Regions from separate parts of the Paenibacillus sp. 01T424 genome, predicted to be linked through region 1. Evidence: riboswitches for the same ligand, from Rfam matches in the RefSeq annotation. Region 1 holds a riboswitch; each other region holds the start of a gene.
The links. A riboswitch is a leader RNA that binds a small molecule or an ion and turns the genes downstream of it on or off. The one in region 1 is predicted to bind cyclic di-GMP.
Positions count from the first base shown of each region.

Region 2: another riboswitch for cyclic di-GMP. It lies ahead of AC1DPK_RS20925 (SpaA isopeptide-forming pilin-related protein); the one in region 1 lies ahead of AC1DPK_RS29790 (EAL domain-containing protein).
Region 3: another riboswitch for cyclic di-GMP. It lies ahead of AC1DPK_RS16775 (anti-repressor SinI family protein); the one in region 1 lies ahead of AC1DPK_RS29790 (EAL domain-containing protein).

Region 1 covers NZ_JBFTPZ010000055.1:25,627-33,259, forward strand. The annotation lists gene AC1DPK_RS29780 (SDR family oxidoreductase) at 1-119, opposite strand, end outside; gene speD (adenosylmethionine decarboxylase) at 127-936, opposite strand; gene AC1DPK_RS29790 (EAL domain-containing protein) at 1,071-3,983, opposite strand; cyclic di-GMP riboswitch class I at 4,068-4,153, opposite strand; gene AC1DPK_RS29795 (metallophosphoesterase) at 4,270-6,855, opposite strand; gene AC1DPK_RS29800 (methyltransferase domain-containing protein) at 6,861-7,633, opposite strand, start outside.
Region 2 covers NZ_JBFTPZ010000028.1:86,711-94,343, reverse strand. The annotation lists gene AC1DPK_RS20940 (ComF family protein) at 1-85, opposite strand, end outside; gene AC1DPK_RS20935 (ATP-dependent helicase ComFA) at 82-2,325, opposite strand; gene AC1DPK_RS20930 (hypothetical protein) at 2,520-2,981, opposite strand; cyclic di-GMP riboswitch class II at 3,227-3,310, shown strand; gene AC1DPK_RS20925 (SpaA isopeptide-forming pilin-related protein) at 3,342-4,931, shown strand; gene AC1DPK_RS20920 (response regulator) at 5,097-5,825, opposite strand; gene AC1DPK_RS20915 (sensor histidine kinase) at 5,833-6,993, opposite strand; gene AC1DPK_RS20910 (stalk domain-containing protein) at 7,070-7,633, opposite strand, start outside.
Region 3 covers NZ_JBFTPZ010000020.1:98,796-106,428, reverse strand. The annotation lists gene AC1DPK_RS16790 (lipopolysaccharide biosynthesis protein) at 1-1,367, shown strand, start outside; gene AC1DPK_RS16785 (right-handed parallel beta-helix repeat-containing protein) at 1,417-3,726, shown strand; gene galE (UDP-glucose 4-epimerase GalE) at 3,850-4,899, shown strand; cyclic di-GMP riboswitch class II at 5,093-5,176, shown strand; gene AC1DPK_RS16775 (anti-repressor SinI family protein) at 5,193-5,354, shown strand; gene AC1DPK_RS16770 (helix-turn-helix domain-containing protein) at 5,369-5,701, opposite strand; gene AC1DPK_RS16765 (lasso peptide isopeptide bond-forming cyclase) at 6,107-7,633, shown strand, end outside.

The DNA.
Region 1 (7,633 bases):
GCCGCTTTATATGAATCCGATTCAAAAATCGGCAGCGGCTTCATCTCGGATTCAATGCCCGGTTGACGGTTTTGGTGCTGCGGCGGGTTAATATTTTTTTGTGATGACGATTTAGACATGAGAAAATCAGCTCCTTATATTTTTTCCATAAAAGATTTCATCCATCTCGGTCTTTAATCTTCTCGTAATTTCCTCTTGCTCTATGGTTGACAACGAATCCTTCGTATAGCCGAACAAATAGTTGTTCAAATCAAATTGCTTCAGCTTGCATTTGGTATGAAACACATTTTCTTGATAAATATTAACGTCGATCATGTCATACAAAAGAGATTCCTTCTTCGGTATGTAGTTCTGAATCGAGTTAATATCATGATCAATAAAAAGTTTATAACCATTAATGTCGCGCGTGAAACCTCTCACACGATAATCCAGTGTCATAATATCGGTATCAAATGAATGGATCAGATAGTTCAGCGCTTTAAGCGGTGAGATCTCGCCGCAGGTCGATACATCAATATCTGCGCGGAACGTGCTTATCCCTTCGTTCGGATGATACTCCGGATACGTATGAACCGTTATATGGCTTTTATCCAAATGCATCACTACGGAATCAGGCAAGGGACCCGGCGATTCTTCAAACGACTCATTGGGTCCGCCAATTACCGGCCCTTCCGATACGAGCAAAGTAACGCTGGCACCCTGCGGCTCATAATCCTGCTTTGCAATATTAAGCACATGCGCTCCAATAATATCCGATACCGTTTCCAAAATATTCGTCAGCCTATCCGAATTATATTGTTCGTCTATATAGGCGATATATGCTTCACGCTCTTCTTTCGTTCTTGTATAACACACATCATACATATTGAAGCTGAGTGACTTCGTTAAATTATTAAAGCCATGCAGCTGAATTCTTTGTTCCGGTGTAAGTTTCAAGCGCACATCCTCCTTTTCAATAACTACTATTTCCTTTTACCCAAAGACCGATGCGGCAAAACTTTTATGTTGCACAAAAAAAGCATTTCACGCCCCGGTTTTACCGAATGTAAAATGCTTTTTCCATCTCATTTTTAATTATGTTTTTTCAATTCCTTAATCCGGAGTATCGGATCTCCCACATACACCTGTGTTTGAGGAAGCATGCCATCACGCTGCTTAATGGCTAGGAAATTAAGCGTATTGACGAGCTCATCCTGCTGCTTTTCTTTTAATTGAAATTGCACACCATATTCATAAATGTCTTTGCCCAGTTCATTGTACCAGACGATAAATCCGAATAGCACATACATTTGATTAAGAATTTTCGTCTTAAACATCAAGAGAATATCGCTGTTAACGGGCAACTTCACACCAACAATAAACCGGAGCCCGCCTGGTCCGATGTTTCGAACAAACACCTCTGTACTCCCAAGCTTCACACTGCTACCTTTGAACATCGTAATGGTCATCTCTGCCAATAGACAATGCTTCAAATCGATTCGAAAGCTTTTTCTCCGATTAACGAGCACCTCTTTACTTGGCATAAATAAAGCAGGCTCTTTACAAGATCTTCGGCTCAAAAGTTGTACGATGCTGTCCGGCTCTACTGGACGACTGAAATAATAACCTTGGATTTCATCGCATCGCTGCTCGCGTAAATAGTTGAACTGCTCCTTCGTTTCAACACCTTCGGCCACCACCTGCATGCCCAGTTCGCCAGCCAATTGAATAATGCATTCAATAATGCTTTTATTTCTACGATCCGTCATCAACTCCTCGATAAATGACCGATCAATTTTGATCGTATCGAGTGCCAAGCGCTTCAATAAATAAAGAGAGGAATAGCCGGTTCCAAAATCATCAAGCGATACTTTGATTTTTCTTTTCTTCAGCTCCAGCAGCAATTCAGTCACCGCATTCTCATTGCTAATAAAGGAGCTTTCCGTTATTTCAATTTCCAATCGATCTTGGGAAATTCCTGTCTCCTCGATGATCTGATCGATGGTATGCAATATATTTTGCTGAAGAAGCTGCTGCACCGAAAAGTTAACCGACAGCGTAACCGAAGGCAGGCCTAAGCTCTGCCACCGTTTATGCTGCATACAGGCTTCGCGAAGCACCCATTCTCCTATCGATACAATAAGCCCCGTTTCCTCTGCGATCGGTATGAATTCAGACGGAGCAACCAATCCCCAATCCGGATGATTCCAGCGCAGCAGCGCCTCAACGCCAACAATTTCCATCGTTTGCGAATGTACGCGAGGCATATAATGAAGGAACAGCTCTCCTCTTTCCTGCGCTTTACGCAAATCATTGCTGAGTGAAAATAATTTGAATGATTGCACATTTAAAGAAGCGGAATAGCACTGTGATTGGTTGCTGCCTCTGGACTTCGCATGATAAAGAGCCGCATTCGCATTTTTCATCAACTGCTCCACCGAGCTCCCATCGCCAGGCGATTGACTGATTCCAATACTTGCAGTTACATTCAGCTCATATCCTTCTATCAAAAATTGCTCATTGATAAGCCRAATAATAGTAGCTGCCATATCCTTAATTTCGTTTTGCTGCTTTACATCAGCTATAATAATTGCAAATTCGTCTCCGCCAAGTCGGAATACGGTTTGGCCATCACGTAAATTGCTCATCAATCGGAAGGCGATTTGTTTCAGCAGCTCATCCCCAATCGGATGCCCCAGCGTATCATTTACATATTTGAAACGATCCACGTCAATCAGCATGATCGCCAGCCTCTGCTTAAAATACTCGCTTACCCTTAGCTGCTTATCTAGCTGGTCTTCAAACATTCTGCGATTTGGCATCTCCGTTAAATAATCGTGGTAAGCCAAATATTGATTTAATTCCTCAGCCTTGCTTCGATCCGTAATATCAAGGACTACGCCAACGATCGCTTGCTCACCCATATTTGACACTTGATTATAGTGCACTTCGCAATGAATATTCGTCCCATCTTGTTTAATGGCTCTGTGGCAGAAATTAGATAAAGACTGCCCCTCCTGTAACTTCGTTAGCTGATTAACGACGGCTTCACGGTCTGAGGGATGAATCGTCTGTATAATATCCATACCGATCAAGGAGTCATAACCGAACATTTTATTGAGCTGATCATTTGAATAAACGAAGTTGTTTTTCTGCGCGACAAAAATACCGACAATGGATTGCTCGACAATACTGCGGTATTTTAATTCGGTCTCAGTCAACGACTGCTCAATCATTTTTTGCTGCGTAATATCCTTGGCAATGCCGTAGACACCGATAAGCTTTTTATTAATAATGATTGGAATATTGGTCACATTAAATTCGACCGTTTGCCCTGTTCTCGTAATGCCTGTCGTATCATAGTTTTGAGGATTCAGCGTCTTGACCGTTTGCTCAAAATATTGAATCGTTTTATCCAGCGCTGCGGCATCTACAAATTTATGAAAACTATCATTAATAATTTCCTCTTTCGTATATCCAAAAAGTTGCTCAAGCACTGAATTGCATGACAAAAAACGCCCTTGTGCGTCTAAAGAAAAGACAGCATCAGGATTGTTTTCAAATATCGATTTATAAAGCTGCTCTTCTAGTGTGAGGCGATGCTGTATTTTTTTATTTTCCGTAACATCCTGAATCATGCCTATCGTCAACAATATCTCGTTTTCGGCATTCCGTATGAACGTAATGTTTTCCACCACATGTCTAACTTCACCGCCCTGACGAACGATTCTGTACTCGGAAACGCTTTCCTTTTTTGATTCAATTGCAAGGTGGAACTGCTCATTAACGCGCTCACGATCTTCGGGATGCACGAACTCAAAAAATTGTTCAATCGTCATCGAGAAATCAGATTTCATACCATATATTTCGAACATTTGATTCGACCAGGATGCTTCTCTGCGAATATGGTCAAACTCCCAGTAGCCTAAATTAGCTAACTTTTGAACAATATTAAAACTACCAACATTAACATTGCCATTAAAACGTTTAATCATTTGTTTCATTGCTAAATATCCCCTCTTATTCATAACGTAGGCGGTAACCTGAAGTTTTTAAGGAGAGGATATAGGTATGTTATCACTCATCCTTTTGGCAACCCAGCCACCTTTGGAAATTTCCTTTAGGCCTGTTGGCTTTGCGTCATTGTCTTTCGACAACTTTGCTTTTTACTAGGACTTTTTACATATACCAGTATTCCATATTATTCCGATATATACCATAACCAATTTCATAATAGGTCGAATGATGTAGAAAAACCTCCCATTTTGGGAGGTTTGGTATATTGATGATTTACAATCTAGGATCTATTTCCTTCTCTTTGGCAACCTCAAACAAAAGATTCGCAACAGCCGCTTGATATCCATCGTTTTCTGGAGCAATTTCAGCAAAAGGAATCGCCAGCATATGCTGTCCTAGCCGGTACTCGTTAAATGATGTACGAAGCTTTTGCGTAATATTTTTTTGCTTGATGAGCTTATTGTACTTGTGCGGAAATCTATAATCATAACCGTAAATAATAGACATGTATTCCTTATTGCGCACTTTCATATAGGGAACCGTGTACGGCTGAGGCATCTCCGGCTTAATCACGACACCTTCCATATGATTGTCTACCGTAAGCGTGTAGAAATATTTTTCTGCAAGCTCATAGCTCTCCGCATCAGACAGAACAAGCGTGATGAATGGATCGTCAGAGAGGAAACGATACATCTCCGAGGTTTTCCACGCTGGCAGCTGCTCGCTTCCGTCTACGTATACGATTTTGAGCAGCGAAAATGGCTTGTATTCAAGCTCCCCAGCCTCGGCATACAGCTCCAGCTGCCTCTTATACGTTTCATATGCTTTGATATGCTCATCAATTGGCCTGTTTTTCTCAAGAATAGAATGAACATGTTTAAAGTTTTGGTAGACGGCTAGGCCATATTTCTCATTAATAGCCCCTTTGCTAAGGTGAAACTGATCCTTTTCAAAACCACTTTCCTTGAAATCATGCGCAAGCTTTCCGAACGCTTCCTCGAATCCATTCGCCTTCAGGAATGCAAGCTCTGTCTCAAGCCCCTTCTCAATTGGCTTAAACTGCTTTTCGATGAGACCTTCTCCCAGCGCCTCCCATGGCAAAAGCTCGCCATCCAGCAGAAGCATCGATATATCGTTTTCCTTCATGTAGCTTCCGAATCTTTGCAGCAGTCGCTCATAAACAGCGGTTAGGTCAACCTTATTTATTTTGTACCCATTGCGGCTCACTGCAAAACATTGCTCGATATCTGCATGCAAATAAACATTGCAGCGTGATCCCATATATTTGGGCTGCAGCACGACCTCTTTAACACCGCGCTCCATAAAATAGTTCAGCCCTTTCCTCAGCGATTCCAGCTCACCCGCCGCTTCATCCTTATCTGCAGGAGACATGGTTCCTGAAATAAAGTTAATTTTATTGCGCGAGCAATACTGCAATCTGCGGGCTTCATCATCATCCAGCTCCTGCAGCGATACTTTGCGTTCCTCTTTGAAGAGAGCAGGAAGCTCGCCTTCCATGCCGGCTATTGCCGATTTCTGTGATTTGAAAGTCGGCTTCACCGACAGAGAAACCGAGGTTAGCAGATTGCCGTGAACTGCGCCTGAATCCAAATGGATTTTATTTCTGATCCGAAATGTTTGTTTAGCAGCCACATGTCCAAAAACATGATACGGCTGGTTTCCTGCTGCATCCCGCTTCAGAAACGCAAGCTGTGCTTCAATCGGCGCCGATCGGTCGAGTCTAAAATTGCGCTGATGACGGATCGAATTCACATCCAGCTTGCCAATATATTTGTTCTCGCATGGCGCGTGAGTCACATAATAGGATGGTCCTGATTTTCCTACCATTCTGTAGAAAGGCTTCGACAGCGATACGAGATGATTAAACTTCTGAAGCAGCTCAGCATCGCCTCTCAGCACCTCAGTCGAATCGAAGTAGGCATGCAGCAGCTCCTCTTCCACACCTTTGATTTCACCACGCATATATTTATGGACGAAGTTTTCATGATTGCCAAGCACAAACAAAAACTTATCCTGATTCGTATATAGGAAATCAATGATTTCCTTAGTGCGGCTTCCCTTATCGATCCAATCTCCAACGAGCAATACTTTTGTACCGCTGACCTTTCCTGTCTCAACCAATACATTGCCCTCTAGTTGAAACCCATGGCTAACGAGCAAAGCCTTCAGCTCATCCACACATTCGTGAACGTCACCGACGATAATCGTCTTCTGGTCCAGCGGTAAAAAAACGTCCAAATACTCAGCAGCATCCTCGATTATAATCTTATAATCCGGATTCGCAACCTTATCCATAGGGGAATAAAAATCTTTAGCCCGCACCTTATGAACTTTGCTATATTTCTCCCTCGAGAGCGAACCAAGCACGTCCTTGCGCAAACGATTAATGTGGCTCGTTATCAGTTTCTTCGAACGCTCCGATGAATAATAATCATCCCGCTTCTTGTAATCAAACAGCACGACTTCAAGGTTGTAGTTATTTTCCTTTGCAACCTCCCTCACTCTCGCCCGGAAATCCTCCGACAAACCTGTTGTATCCACGACAACAAATTCCGCATTGATGGGGAAAGTAGTGACCAGCCGCAGCTTCTCGAACAAAAGGCGGAAAGCCTGATCGCTCGCTTCAAGCATGATTTGATCATATTTATCATAATCAGAGCCTAGAAGCTCTTGTCTAATGCTATCGGATGAAATATATTGCACGTTCGCATTCATGCCCTTGCTGTCATCCCTAAATCGCAGCTGCGGCATCAGCACTTCATTTGCAAAGGTTGTTTTCCCGCATTCCGTCGTGCCAATCAGCATAAAAATCGTATGGACTCTCGTTCTCATTTCCATTGACGCTACTCTCTCCTCTTCCGCAAAATCGCACCCTGCGTCGTTTGTATACCGTTCACTCCATCGCCGATTGCGACATATTGGCTTTCCACGGATTGATCTTTAATCGTTTCGAGCAGCCACTCTTGAAATTCCGCTCGCCCAAGCTCCCATTTATGGTCATCATGCCGGAAGTCTTCCAGCTCATAATAAGCATTAAACTCTGCATTAGGTGTTGTCAGCACAAAATAATCAAAATCAACATGTTCGCATATTTGCCGTATCAGAACAGCTGCCTCATTTAGACTCATATGCTCAATAACCTCGGTCAAAATGACATCCACCTGCTCGCCGTTATAAGCCTCTAGAAAATGTTCAATGGAAGGAAAGGTAGCGATGTTGTCCAGTTCCTTTGCTTTCGCCTTCCGCTCTACCACCTCTAGCAGCGGCTCATGGATATCAACCGCGTAGTAGCTGTCTTCAATTTTGGATGCAAATGGAATCGCATAGAAGCCTTCTCCGCAGCCAACATCGAGAATGGCCTTATTGAACGGAAGCACACTTCCGATATAGCTTCTCCGCTGCTGAGCCGTCCCGCCGAAGGCCAATTGAACCGCATAACGATCTGTTTTCTCCAGCTCTTCTTTATATTTCTTGAACCGGTCTCTTGAAGCTAGAAAATTGCGGGCAAACAAGCTTCGTATATAAAAGGGCGCGTCGATAATTTGGATACTCTTCACATATTTAATCAACACATCATCAGAAATATCGATGTATTCGTCGCTGAACATCGAAAGGA
Region 2 (7,633 bases), on a different contig from region 1:
CGGCAGACGTTGGAGCGAGCAGCTGCGCGGATGTGGTGAAAGCGGATTGTAGACGCTGCAGCCATGCTCTTGGCGAGACGTTCATTTTGGCGAGCCTCCTTTTGATGCGGGGAGCAAGTAGCCTTGCTTGCGAGCCATGCGGTTCATCGTTTGAATGTGGCGTACCGCCTGCAGCTGTGGGCGATTGCGATCATGGCTGCAAAAGTACACACGACCGAATGGATCATCCGCAGAGCGGCCTGCTCTTCCAGCCATTTGAACCAGTGAAGCCTCGTCAAAAAGCCTTCCGTCTGCGTCAAGAATATAGACATCGCTTTTTGGGATAGTAACGCCCCGCTCTAAAATCGTAGTTGTGACTAGTACTCGTATATCCCGCGAGCGAAAACGCTGCACCTTCTCTGTTCGTTCTTCATCCTGTGAAGAGGTTGCCGCAACAGCAGCATTTGAAAGAGCAGCACGCAATAAAGCCGCCATAGGCTCGGTTTGAGCAATTTGCTGCACGAATACAAACAGCTGAGCGCCTCGATCAAGGGATGACCGCATGGCTGCTAAGAGCTTTGACGGCAGCTTGCGGTGCTGGAGCATCTGCTTTACTGTAGGCGTTTGTAGAAGCTTGGGCACTGGAAGAGGATGACGATGATAACGAACAGGTACTCTTGCATGAGGCAGCTTCCCGCGTTTTGCTGCTCTTTGCAGCTCACTAGGCGGCGTAGCAGACAGCAGCAAGCGAGCAGCACCTGGCGCACAGCTTTTGTCTGCTGCAAAATGCAGCAGTGGATCGCCCGCAAAAGGAAACGCATCCAGTTCATCAACTACAACGAGATCAAAGCCTTGATAAAACCGCATCAGCTGATGCGTTGTCGCAAGTGTAATATCTCCGCTTTCCCAGCGCTGCTCACTACCACCGTATAATGTTACGACTGAAGCCTTAGGAAAAGCTCTCCGAATACGCGGGTCAAGCTCGATCACCACATCACGGCGCGGTGTGGCAATAAGCGCCTTCCCGCCGCGCAGCAGGACAGACTCCACAAGCGGAAAAATCATCTCCGTTTTGCCCGCTCCTGTTACAGCCCAAAGAAGAAACTCTCTCATCTGGCGCTGCTTGTCCAGCTTTGACAATGCCGCGTCTATCGGCGGCTCTTCCACAAACTGCAGCGCCTTGGCTGCTGCAGCTGTCTGCGCAGGGCTAAGCCCCCATTTATCAAGCCGCTGTTCATACGTCAGCGGCCTCAACCCCTTACCAGAGCCGCGAACCGTCGTCTCTGCCCAATTCAACCCCGCGCGCTGCCCCGTAATAAGCAGCTCACATTCCCGGCTTCGCCCCATCCCAATGCACGCCATGCAATAGGCGCAGTGCCGCCCGCACGCTGCACATGCCGTGCGGTGCATTTGCGCCTCGCCGCTCCCACAGCGCAAACAGCTGCGCTCCCGCCTGCGGCGCCCCAAAGCGTCCAATCGCCCGCCACCCACGGCGGCTATTGATCCGCTCAGGCGCACCTGCCCGAGCAGCGAAGCAAGCTGGAGCAATTCTCTCCAGCTTGACGCGGCACCGGGACAGCTTGCGCTAGACAACAGGGCGTGCGCCTCGCTTCGCAAAAGCGCACGTCCCTGCAGCATACCCGCGGCAAGCTTCGCTCCTGCCGCAAACTCTCCCAGCTCTTCAGCGCTATAAACTCCCGCCTCCTCGCCACCCAAACCCTTAGCGCTGCTACGCTTTTCACCATTATTCGCAATCGCTTCTCCTCCGATTTCCCCAACCACAGCGCCCCTTACCTTCTCCCACCTCTCCACTAAACCAAAAAGCCTCTCTATCGCCAACGCTCCTTTCCGCTTCCCTCGACTACCCAAAAAGCGCCAACGACTCCCCAAACTAATCTTGCCATTATGAACTGCTTGCTCTACTCCACCACTGTATTTCCGATAATTTCTCTCCAGCTCGCTAGATTTCTGATTACTACTATTCAACCCGCCAGCTGCTGCATCTCCACTCGCCCCATCAGCTTTTGCTTCCTCCGCACATGCGGCCAATAACTCAATCGCCTCATAATCAGTATTTCGTCCTCCTTCATTTAAGCTTTTACTCGCACCGTTTCTGCCGACACTGCCACGTTTTATAGCCGCATCCCAAAGCTCCACTGCAACGCACGCATCCCCGAGCGGCAGTTCTTCTTTTAGCAGCCATCCCTCCTCTGCGATCTCGTTGTTCAAGAATCCCGCTTCACCAAACGCTCCATGCATCCAGAAGTATTTATCCACCATTGCCTTGATGGTAAGTCGAGCCTGCCAGCATCCATTCACTTTCACAACATACAATTGTGCCTTCATCTCTATTCGCTCCCTCGACACTTTATAGAACTGATTTCATTATTCATCTGTTAAGTTAACTATAGCCTCTCCCTTCCCAGACAAAAGGAGAATGATGTTGGCAAGCACGGTAAACAAAAAAAAGCACACCCAACAACGCATTTGCGTTATTGAGTGTGCTTCACTCCGACTATTTCATTACCGTAGAGTATATACTAAAATGGCATTTTCGACAAATCTGTCGGATTTTGCAAATCAATTAGCACCGCATGATCAGAAAGCGACACAACTCCTTCTGCTTGAAGCAGCCACAGCAGCTGAGTTCCATCCACACCCTCTGTTTGAGAGCGCTTACCGTCTTCGCTTCCAGACAACGGATTAGATCCATTAGAGTGAATCCTGACCTCATCGCCCCTTCTAGCTAATCGTTCAACAATAGCCAGTGTCTCCTCTGTAACCCCTTGATCTACGATCGTCAAACGAACATTTTTCCCCATTCGCCGAGAGAAAGAAAACAGCGAACGTACATACCATTCCATATTGTTTTGCTGAACGTCAGCTACGAGCACATAATGCTTGCTGGATTGCTGGCGCCCTCGCCAAATTCGATACGCCAGATGCACCGACAATGCAGCCAAAGCATAACAGCCAATAACAAGAAGTAGAAGTTCAAACATGGCGGCCACCTCCTCTTTGTGACACTATATGCCATGAAGAGCCCACTGGTTCCGCAATCAAGGGACAAGGTGACAAAATGTGTGTTATGCCAAAAATATATTCTGCTTTATGATGATTATTAGTCATTTTCTGACAAAGAAACACCCTTGAGCAATTTCCAATACATGTTATCATTTTAATATGAAAGCATGCATATCTAACCGGTGCACGCATATAGAAAGGGAGAGTGGATTTTCACAATCAAAATAACTAGGGAAGCGATGAAGTATAATCTACAATTGGACACTTGGATTATATGGAGCTAGTAGTGTAACCGGCCCTCTTGGAACCCCACTACGTATCTAAGAGGAGAGTGAAAGATGCGTTATTTTAGGAAAAAAATCAGTTTAGCCCTGGCTCTGTTATTAATTTTTTCGTTGTCGCTTAGTTCCATTGCCATGGCCGAAGGTGATAGCAATCAAGGTACGAATGCTGCAGCACTCGTAGATGAGAATAGCTGTCCACAGTACTCATCGGATCGCAAGGATGTCATTGCCACGCATTCCAATATCGTAGTCAATAATAACGGAACAGCTACCGCTACGTTCCAGACGTTAAAAGATTGTGTTAGAGTCAGCTTCTCCGGCTATGAAGGCCCTGCTGACTGGGCACCTGGACCCGGCGATACAACCATTCCATACAACAAGCAAACATTTTTTGAGGGACAGTCTATTATATATCCAAAAGCAGGTACTTACTCCGTTACGATTAACATTCCAAGATGCTTGCCTTATCAATTAGATATCTATAGCGGAGATTTAATTAAGACATTAGGTCCCGGCGCTCATGGTGACAAAATTTTAGCATGGAATCTAAAGCTTTCGAACAGCTGTACGGGTAGTATCATCATCAATAAACATTTAAATGATGTCGAGGGCGCTCCACATGCAGGCATTACCTTCGAGCTTTGGAAAGACGGTAAATTAGTCAAAAGCGGTGTTACCAATAGTGACGGTATTTTGCAATTCAACGAATTGCCTATCGGTACCTATACACTAAAAGAATTAACCTTAGATGGCTTTACCACCGATTTAGTGGCTACCCAGCAGATCGTAGTAACCACAGATAACTCTGTGCAAAAAGCAGTTATCAATACGGCTAAGCTCAAACTTGAAACAGCCTGCTCCGCCGATCCAAATAAAACAAGAACATGGAAAGTAAGCAACGAGAGTGACATCGAGGTTTCTTATTCATGGGAAATTCCGAATTCCACTCAAACAGGAAACGGCGTAATACCTGGAAAAGGTTCCGTAAGCTTTTCAACGAATACGGAGCTCGTCAACCCAACTGATCCACAAGCTGTACCTAATACGCTGAAGATCCATTGGGGCAAGGAGAAAGAGCTTTCGCTTGTGAATGAAGGCGAAACCTGCTCTACGCCTACTCCAACACCGTCATCGACACCTACTGCTACTCCAACTTCTACACCTGAGAGCACGCCTACAGCTACACCAACTCCTACACCTGAGAGCACGCCTACAGCTACACCAACTCCTACACCTGAGAGCACACCTACAGCTACACCAACTCCTACACCTGAGAGCACGCCTACAGCTACACCAACTCCTACACCTGAGAGTACACCTAACAATACACCACCTTCCACACCTGTGATCACGCCTAACAACACGCCTACTGCAACAACTACAGTAACGACAACACCTACATCATCACCTGAAGCAACACCTATTGTTGAAATTGATGATGAAGATCCACCTGTTGGAGGAGTTACTGAAGGTGGAGAAGGCGAGCCGCCAATCGATCCTGTTGTTGCTGTAGATGAAGATCAAGTCCCGCTTGCTACTCTGCCAAAAACAGGCGAAAGCAGTCCGGTTCCTTATTATCTCATCGGGGCATTTGCCCTTTCAGCGGGATTCATTTCTCTTCGCAGACAAAAACAAAGAAAATAGTTAAGATTATATGTTTCACCACGCACTCTTAGGCTGGTTTTATACAGCTTAGGAGTGTTTTTCTTTTACACAACCATCGCAAGGCAACCTTTTATGCAAACAAAAACCCCCGTATCAACCGATACGGGGGTTTGCTCGATATGTAAGTAATGATCAAAAAGGCTACTACAGGGTAACCCATCCATATTTGATCGATTGGATAACAGCTTGCGTACGGTCATCAACTTCCATCTTTTGCAAAATGCTGCTCACATGGTTTTTAACCGTCTTTTCGCTAATGAATAAAAACTCTCCAATAAGCTTATTGCTCTTGCCCTCTGCCATAAGCCTTAACACCTCTGCCTCACGGCGTGTTAATGGGCTTTCATCGCCAGCAACGAACTTAACTCCCGGTTCCTGAGCAGCTGCAGCACCTGAGACAATTCCCATCTCATCCAAATACGTCATACGGCGAAGCTGGTTAATAAGCTTACCTGTCACTTTAGGATGGATATAGGCATGACCTTGGACAACGGAACGAATGGCGTTAATTAGCGATTCTGCCTCCATATCCTTCAGAAGGTAACCCGTAGCCCCTTTACGAAGGGTTTCGAATACATAGCTCTCATCGTCGTGGATAGATAAAATGATAACCTTAACATCAGGAAACATACTTTTTAATCGTTCAGTCGTCACGACACCGTTCTCTATAGGCATATTAATATCCATCAGGACAATCTCAGGAATGGTATGATTGCAAAACTCCAAAACTTGAATGCCGTCACCACATTCGCCGATAACTTCAAGATCGTCTTCCATATTTAGAATCCGCTTAAGTCCTTCACGAAACAGCTGGTGGTCATCCGCAAGTAAAATTTTGATTGTATTCACATTGCTTGCAGCTCTTTGGATCATCATCATCTTACTCCTTTCTAGATTCGGCAGTAGTAGGTATATCTATTATAATTTTCGTCCCTCTACCGGGATTTGAGTCTATATCCATCCTTCCCTCTATTAGCTCAATGCGTTCTCTCATCCCTACCAATCCAAAATGTGCGTTTCGAGTAGCATCCTGCTCGATTAAATCGCTGTTAAATCCAACGCCGTTGTCTTGAATTACGAGTGAAATATGCTGTGGCTGATAGTTAATCTCGAGCATTACATGTGAAGCGCTCGCATGTTTTAATGCATTGGTAAAAGCTTCCTGAACTAAGCGGTATATCGCCGCTTCCATTGCAGAGGGCATCCGAGTTTCTTTACCTATAAGCTCGAATATGGTATGTATTTTTGTTTTCTCTTCAAAATCCTGTGTGAATTTACGAAGAGTCGGCACAAGTCCCAAATCATCCAACGCCATCGGGCGCAAATTAAATATAATTTTGCGAATTTCCTCAAGGCCGGAGCGCACTTGTCCTTTTAAATCTACTAATTCTTCCTGCACCATCACAAATTCCTGCTTGATTAGCATACGTTCTGCAATTTCTGTTCGAAGAACGATATTTGCGAGTGATTGCGCGGGACCATCATGGATTTCTCGAGCGATCCGTTTACGCTCTTCCTCTTGCGCCAAAATAATTTTCAATCCCAGCAGCTGCCTGGTTTTGGCAGACTCAAGAATACGAGTAACCTGATTAAGATCACCCGATAAATATTCAAGTACGACATTTATTTGCGAAGCAATCGTTTCAGCACGCTCGATTGAATTTTCTACATTTCGAACACGTTTTTGCAAATCATCTCGACGTGCTTTCAAGTAGGATTCCTTCTCGCGGTACACCATCAAATCCAGCTGGATTTGTGTAGCCTTCTCATAGGCAGACTTAATGTCATCTTCCTTGTAGCGTACGAAATCTCGGCTCACTTCTGTCAGCCTTATACGCGCACGGCGATAGTCTTGCTCCAGCTGGTCAACCTTGTCAATTGTCTTCACCGTTTCTTGAAGGACAATTTCAAGCTCCTGCTCGAGTGATTCTAGCTCCGTGCGCGCGGATTCACATATTTCATAAATCTGGTATTTGCTGTCTTCCATCACTTCGATTGCGTTTTTAATAACTCGATTTATATCGACTGTAAGGTGGTCCACTGTAGATCGGCAACCTTTCTATATTAAAGGTTAATCTACTCTATCATACCACAGATTGGATATATTTCGTCCATCGTTAATCGATGGTAATCTTTTTCGCTTTCCCGTCATACCCGACCTTTAGGCCTAGTTTCTCTGAAAATAAACGGACCGGAATGAGCGTCCGATTATTACGAACGATAGGCGTAATATCTGACGATTGCAGAGCGCCATTTAAAATAAGATCCTTTTTGCCGAGTGTCATTTCCATCAGCTTATTGCCGCGAAGAACGGTGACTTGTCCCGTTTTTCCGTCAAATAACAGCTTCGCTCCCATGGCATCGGATACAAACCGGACAGGTACAAATGTTGTTCCATTCAAAACGATGGGTGCTGAATCAAGCGTAATCGCTTTTCCATTAACCGTTGCAGCAGATTTGCCTACAGTCATTACGACCTTAGTTTGTGAATCAACCGTTACGGAAGGCGGATATTGCAGCTTCATATTATCTAGTCCAATAGAACCTGTTGCAGAACGCTCATCCTGCCCTTCGGCGATCGTCACAACGTAAATTCTTTTTAGTTTAACAGGGAATTTCATCCCTGCAGAGGATAAATTCATCTTCACATTCTTCCAGCCGCTCCAATCAAGCTGTTTTGC
Region 3 (7,633 bases), on a different contig from region 1:
TTGCCGATAATGATAGGCCCAAAATATTAGCCTTAATGGAGTTATACAAAAAAGCATATCTGGTCATAGCAGGAGTAGTACTAGTTCTCGGTTTAGGGGTTATGCCTTTCTTGGATCTCTTCATCAAAGAAACGAGTGTTGAAAACCTCAATTTGATATATATACTTTTTCTTATCAATACAGCTGCTCCCTATTTGTTTGTTTACAAACACTCTTTTCTTAATGTAAATCAGAAAAACTACATCGTAACAGCTGTATTTTCAATTTCAGCGATTATCTCTACCTGCATGAAAATAGCAATTTTATACTACACGGAGAACTATATTTTATATCTTGCAGTAGAGAGCGCTCTTTCCATTATAACATCCATTATTCTGGTCTTAATTGTAGATAAATTATATCCATACTTAAAGGAAAAGGTAAAGAGCAAGCTGGATCCCGAAACGAAAGCCAATTTCATTAAAAATATGAAAGCGATCATTCTTCAAAATGTCGGGAATTACTTTATTTTTGGAGTAGACAGTATTCTTATCTCTTCTTTTGTCAGTATCGCAGCGGTAGGTCTGTATTCAAATTACAAAATGCTTATTGATATTTGTCGAACATTCCTTAATCAGATATTTGCCAATATGTATCACAGTTTGGGTAATTTGGTTGCGAAAGAAAGTCCCGATGCTGTTTATCGAATATTCAAGGTTACATATCTTCTTAACTTTTGGTTATATTCACTCTTATCAATTGGTTTATATTTATTAATTGAGCCGCTGATCGACATTTGGATAGGCGAAGAGTATAAAATGACGAATGTAGTACTGCTGATATTGGTTCTATCCTTTTATGAAAGAGGCATGCGGAACTCTTTAAGCGCAGTGAAAACGACAGCCGGTATTTTTCATGAGGACCGATTTGCTCCTTTATTCCAGGCTGCGGTCAATCTTGGTTTATCACTGATCCTTGTACAATATTTAGGTATTGCCGGTATATTCATTGGAACATTAGTTAGCGGATTAGCGGTTCCTTTTTGGTATACGCCATTGCTTGTTTATCGTAAGGTATTTCGTCAGCCTGTAGTGCACTATTTTATGAGTTACATGCTCTACACTGCTATTGGAATTGTTGCATGTATCATTGTTGGTGGAATCAATTATTTTCTTCCGACATCCAACGTACTATGGCTACTGCTTAAAGGCATAATCTGCCTCATTCTAGTAAATGGGATTTATATTATCGTATTCCATAGAACGGAGCAATTCAAATATTTACTCGGTATTTTTAAAAATCTATTAATCAAACTACCAAACATAAGTGCAATATTCAGAAGGGCAGAAAAGCGACGTCATGGTATAGAAGCTGGTGGAAATAAGTAACCTTTTACGGATAAGCTACATAAGATAGTGTAAAAGGAAGGTGAGTTCTATGAGTCAACAAGGCTCTTACCGAATAGAACTAGACCGTTTTGCTATTAGCAACTTAGGCATAAATGCAGCTGAGACTACTAAAGGAATAAATGATGCTATTAGTTGGGCTAAATCGCAAGGATTTGTACATGTCATTCTACCAAGTGGAAATTATATTGTAAGAATGGATCCAAGTACTCTCGTAGCTATTAACATGTTGAGCGGTATTCATTTAGAGCTTGAGCAAGGCTGTGTAATAATGCTGGAGGGGAATTCATCTCCAAGTTATACGATTGTCGAAATGAGAGGAATTAATAATGCAAAGATATCAGGTGGTAAACTAGTAGGCGATAAGAAAAACCACGTATATGAGATTTTTGTAAAGTTTGTTAGGGGAGGTATAAACGCTGACGGAACGCTAAACAATGACCCCAACTGGATTCGCAGCGAGGTGATTGACCGTTACGCAAACCCCGGGCTTCTTGCAAGCTTTAGACTATGGAGCATTGCGGGTGTAAATGCTACAGGCTATCAATTCTATCAATATAAAGATACCGTATCTAAAACAACACTTACTGGCTCACGAACGAACGGTGTTTTTGCACCGGCCAGCTCAGGAGGAAGAGGCTGGTTTCTTAATGAGGATAAGGATTTAAGTAAAAATAATAAAATGATTTTTGCGATACCCATTACAGCTCCTCTAACAGATAGTCAAATTGCGGATATTCGGGCTAAGGTTGATAATTCATTTTATACGCATGAAAGCGGGTACGGGATCGGATCGTTTGGATCCAATAATATAGAAATAAGCAATATGGAGATTTCAAATTGTACCGGCGATGGAATTTTAACGGGTTATGAGAAATATCAGCTTGATCCTACCTTATATACGCAGGAACAGATGGGTCAAAATGTTCTTATTCATGACTGTCATATCCATCATTGCAGAAGACAAGGAATTTCTATCTGTGCTTCAAATGATACTCATATTTACAGAAATAAGATTCATCATATTGGCTATGATGACGATGGTGTAACAACTAATTTTAGAAACGGTACACCGCCCATGTTCGGAATCGATATCGAATCAATGTACAGTGAAACCAATATTCCGTATAAAACAGCAGATCGTCCTAATGGGTTTGAGCTTAATTATCGCATATTTATACAAGATAATTATATTTATAATAATGCACGTGGACATCTAGTTAATGCCGATGGTACAAATCTCTTGATAGAGGGAAATACCTTTGAAGGCGTTAATATTGGAGGTGTTAGCTCAAATCCGAATTTCGCAAATGTCAAATACATTAATAATTCATTTGATGGGTGTGAGTTATGGGTACAGGGAGATAACTTTGTTAACGGAGCTGTTATTCGAAACGGAAATTTAAGACTGCTGGATGTAAGGGGAGCAGTTGTTCAAAATTGTCAGGTTAAAAACGGCTTAGTATATGGTTCAAGCGTGTATGGTTATTTTGGATCACCTGCTGTTGATGTTGCTAAAGGCACATTCACATTTAAATCACCTCATCTTATGGGTAACGGAGCACAAGTATCGTTTGAGCAATGGTCCGGTAAGATTCCGACAGGCATAAGTACAGATAAGCTGTATTATACCGTAAATGTTACTTCACTAGGGTTTCAGGTATCTGAATCGCAAGGTGGAGTGCCAGTCATTTTTAAGGATGCGGGTGTTACGGGATTTAACTTGGGTAGATATAATTATGGCAGATGTTATCTATCCAATATAACCGTTGAACGAGATTGGCGTTCTGATAATTCGTTAACTCCGAACTTTAATTTATTAGCAGCCGGAGCTGTTATCAAGGATGTAACAGTGAAAAATTATGATGTATCTATATTAGTTCCGCAAGATTATGCAGGACGTCCAATAGTTGTAGAGGGCTTAACTCTTATTGAAGGCTCTGCAAGGTTTGAGGGTTGCCATATCAGCAATAGTGAATTTATTCGTGCAAAGACTCCTCTTTTAGGTAGTACTGATATTCAGCTAGGTTCAAGTGATACTAAATATATGAGACAGAATACACTAAGAAATGGATTGTTTCAAAATCTTGGACTCGTCATGGATGGAAATTCGCTTGTAACAGGAACTACTTTTATTAATGCTGTAGTTGGAAAAGCAGATAATAACAAAAAAGCAGTCATTTCTCATTCATTTTTTGATAATAGTAAAATCAACTTTAATTGGTTGAGACAAAATAAATCTGCAATTATTACGAAATCTGTATTTAGAGGAGTAACCGTGACAGGTACTGCGCCATATATCTGGCTAGATGATATCTCGGATTTGGGAAGTACTGTATAGCGTAAGTGAAAGAAGAAAATATATCCCTGTAGTTTTTCAAGATGCAGGGATTTTATTCCATATAGTGTTCTTAATAAAGAATAAATACTTTTCTTATAATGAAGGCTGAGAGGGGTCAATGAAATGGCTATCTTAATTACGGGTGGAGCAGGTTATATTGGAAGTCATACATGTGTGGAACTTCTTGAAGCAGGGTATGAGGTAGTTATTGTTGATAATTTGTCAAATAGCAGCTACATCTCATTAAACAGAGTTGCAGAAATTACAAACAAAGCCTTTACATTTTATCAAATGGATCTAATGGATCAAATCGGACTTGAAGGTGTTTTCACCAGACATACAATTGATGCAGTAATTCACTTTGCAGGATTGAAGGCAGTAGGTGAATCTGTGCAATTGCCACTGTCTTATTATCACACTAATATTACTAGCACTTTAATCCTGTGTGAGGTTATGAAGAAGTATGGTGTTCATAAGCTTGTATTCAGCTCCTCTGCAACGGTATATGGTCGACCGGAACATGTGCCGATTGAAGAAAGTTCTTCGCTTGGAGCAACGAATCCTTACGGAAGAACAAAGCTCATGCTAGAACAAATTTTACAGGATTTAGCGGAGTCTAACGAGCAATGGGGGATTTCAATTTTACGATACTTTAACCCAATTGGTGCACATAAAAGTGGAAGAATTGGCGAGAATCCTAATGGTATTCCTAATAACCTTATGCCATACATATCTCAGGTAGCTGTAGGCAGGCTTAAAAAAGTTAATATTTTTGGAGATGACTATCCAACCATAGACGGCACAGGCGTAAGGGATTATATTCATGTCGTGGATCTTGCGAGAGGACATCTATGTGCACTGGAAAAAATCATGAACAAATCAGGTGTGGATATATTTAATCTCGGAACTGGGCGCGGGTATAGTGTATTAGAGATGATTAATGCATTCGAGAAGGTATCGGGACGAAGTATTCCATATTCATTTACAGATCGTAGACCAGGAGATATTGCCATTTGTTATGCAAATACGATGCTTGCAAACGCGGAGTTGAATTGGGTTGCGACACTTGGGATAGAGGAGATGTGCGCTGACTCATGGCGCTGGCAATATTTGAATCCAAATGGTTATGAGGAAGAGACCACTAGAGATTCCATTAAAGAATTAACATCATAATTAAAAGCTGAGTAATAATTAAATACAATTAGGTCTGTTTTCTATGTCTGTTGATAGCTCTTACCTATTTCTCGTTCCGTTTAACATTACTTAAATAAATTCGACAAAAAATGTAATTATCTATCATTTTTGTGAGACATGAAGCGACAGTATGCGCACTTGTGGTGATTTATAATACATCTATAAACGAATGACAAGCATGGGAGACGTTGAAATGCGTTTAGTATCTGGGCACCTTAAACGCATGGAGTCAGTGGTGCAACCGTCCTGAAATGAATGGGGGACATGGGAAGATGGTACTAGCTAAAGCAGAAGATATTCAGGAATTGGATATGGAATGGGTAACATTAATCATGAAAGCACGTTCTTTGGGATTCAGCAAGGACGAAGTAAGGAAAGTATTGCTTTGTCTTGAAGAAAGTAAGGATAATGATGTGCAAGTAACGGCTGTATAAAAGTGGAAAAAGCGCTATTCGCGCTTAATTTTCCATTTATTAAATTCTAAAAACTCTTTAAATTGATCTTTGCTCACACCGGAAGCCATAGCTTCTCTTACTAAATCAGCCCACTCGTTGTCTAAATTGTCGGGTTTGCGATCATTTTTTTCATCGGTATTTAAAAAATCTTCAACCGTCACATTCAATACGGCGCCTACCTTTTCGAGGAATTGAATCGAAGGATTTTGCTGGAGCCCTCGTTCAATGGAGCTTAAATAAGATTTAGCGACGCCCGCCCGTTGGGATAACTCTGTAAGGGATAGGCCATTTCTCTTGCGCAGCAGTTGAATGCGTTCTCCAATCATAACAAATTCCTCCGTTATCACATCGTTGTAGACTATTTCTATTATAACGAATTATTCTTAATTACGAAAGGTTGTTAGCTATAACGCACTTATTTTTTTATTCAAACATTAAAACCACTTATTTTAATAATGAGTGGTTATTTTTTTATTTATAAGAGTACTATGTAGAGTTGAAAAAAATGTTTTTATTGTAAAATACTCAGGCGAAAAACTAATCGACATTTTGTTTTTAATAAAGAACAAAAACTATGAATTTTTTGCAGTTTATCGTAGAAAAGTCATTGACAAAGGTTTATTTCAGGTGTAATATTCAAATATGTTCTTTATAAAGAACTAAAAACAAATGCCTAATTTTTGAAACAAGTACGTTAATAAAACAAATTCGATGACCACCCGGAGGCCACGATGAGCGCCATCGCAGGAGTTTTTCATACCGGCAAGGAAAGTTTGGCATGGCAGCAGGGCGATGCTTTAATGGAGGCACTTTCTCAGTTTCCATGTAATACAGCTCAAGCTTGGCATGACGATAATATATTTTTAGGTTGTCATAATCAATGGATTACACCTGAGTCGATCAATGAACGTAATCCTTTTTTGGATGATGAACGAGGGCTTGTTATAACTGCAGATGCAATTATTGATAACCGCATAGAATTATTCAACCGACTCGGAGTAGAGCAGCAATTAAGAAGAAATATGACGGATAGCGAGCTAATTTTATTAGCTTATGATAAATGGGGGGATAGAACACCTATTTATTTAGCTGGTGATTACGCCTTCCTAATCTGGGATTGTAGAAGACAAAAGCTGTTTGGTGCTAGAGACTTCTCCGGAGGTCGCACGCTCTATTATCATCGAAATAATGAGCGTGTTGCCTTTTGTACAACAATTGAACCCTTACTTACATTGCTGGGTAAGGAGAGATTGTTAAATGAACAATGGCTTGCTGAGTTTCTGGCTATTTCTGGCATGGTTGACGTTGCGGATGCATCCAAGACGGCTTATCGGAATATTGAGCAGCTCCCTCCATCTCATACGATAACGATAACTGCAGGACGAATTACTCTTGCAAGATATCACCAACTGAGACCAGATGAAGTCGTACGCTTTAAATCAAATGATGAGTATGTTGAGGCATTTCAGGATGTGTTTCAACAAGCTGTTACTTCAAGGCTGCGGACACATCGTAATGTCGGAGCACAGCTTAGCGGCGGTTTGGATTCAGGCTCTATTGTTGGCTTTGCTTCAAAGGCATTGCGACCGCAAAATAAAAGTCTGCACACGTTCAGCTACGTACCTACAAGCGACTTTGTTGATTATACACCCAAATCAATGCTGACTAATGAAAGACCACTTATTGAATCGACTGTTGGGCATGTGGGAGGTATTGAAGAGCACTACCTAGATTTTCAAGGGAGAGATTCTTACTCCGAAATCGACGGGTTTCTAAATATTATGGAAATGCCTTATAAGTTTTTCGAGAATTCTTTCTGGATGAAAGGAATGTTTGAGAAAGCAGAGGAGCAAGGAGTTGGTGTGCTGCTTAATGGTGGCAGAGGCAATTTGTCAATCTCGTGGGGAGATGCCATTCCTTATTACGCCACATTGTTGAAAAAAATGAGATGGATCAAGCTGCTTCGAGAAATGCGTCAGTATAGTCTGAATATCGGTTCTGGTCGTGCTCATGTATTTTCAAATGTAAGCCGTACTGCTTTCCCCTTTATAGATCAATTGCGCCCCATTGGAGAAAATTATCATTATCCTATGATTATTCATCCCGATTTCGCCAAAAGGACCGATGTATTTAATCGGCTTAGTGAATATGGAATTGATGCTTCTGGATGGTTTGCAGCCAAAAATGTGTACGATGAAAGAAGAAGCCATTTTGATGAAGTCTATCATTGGAATGCAGGCAATACGCTTTCGACAAAA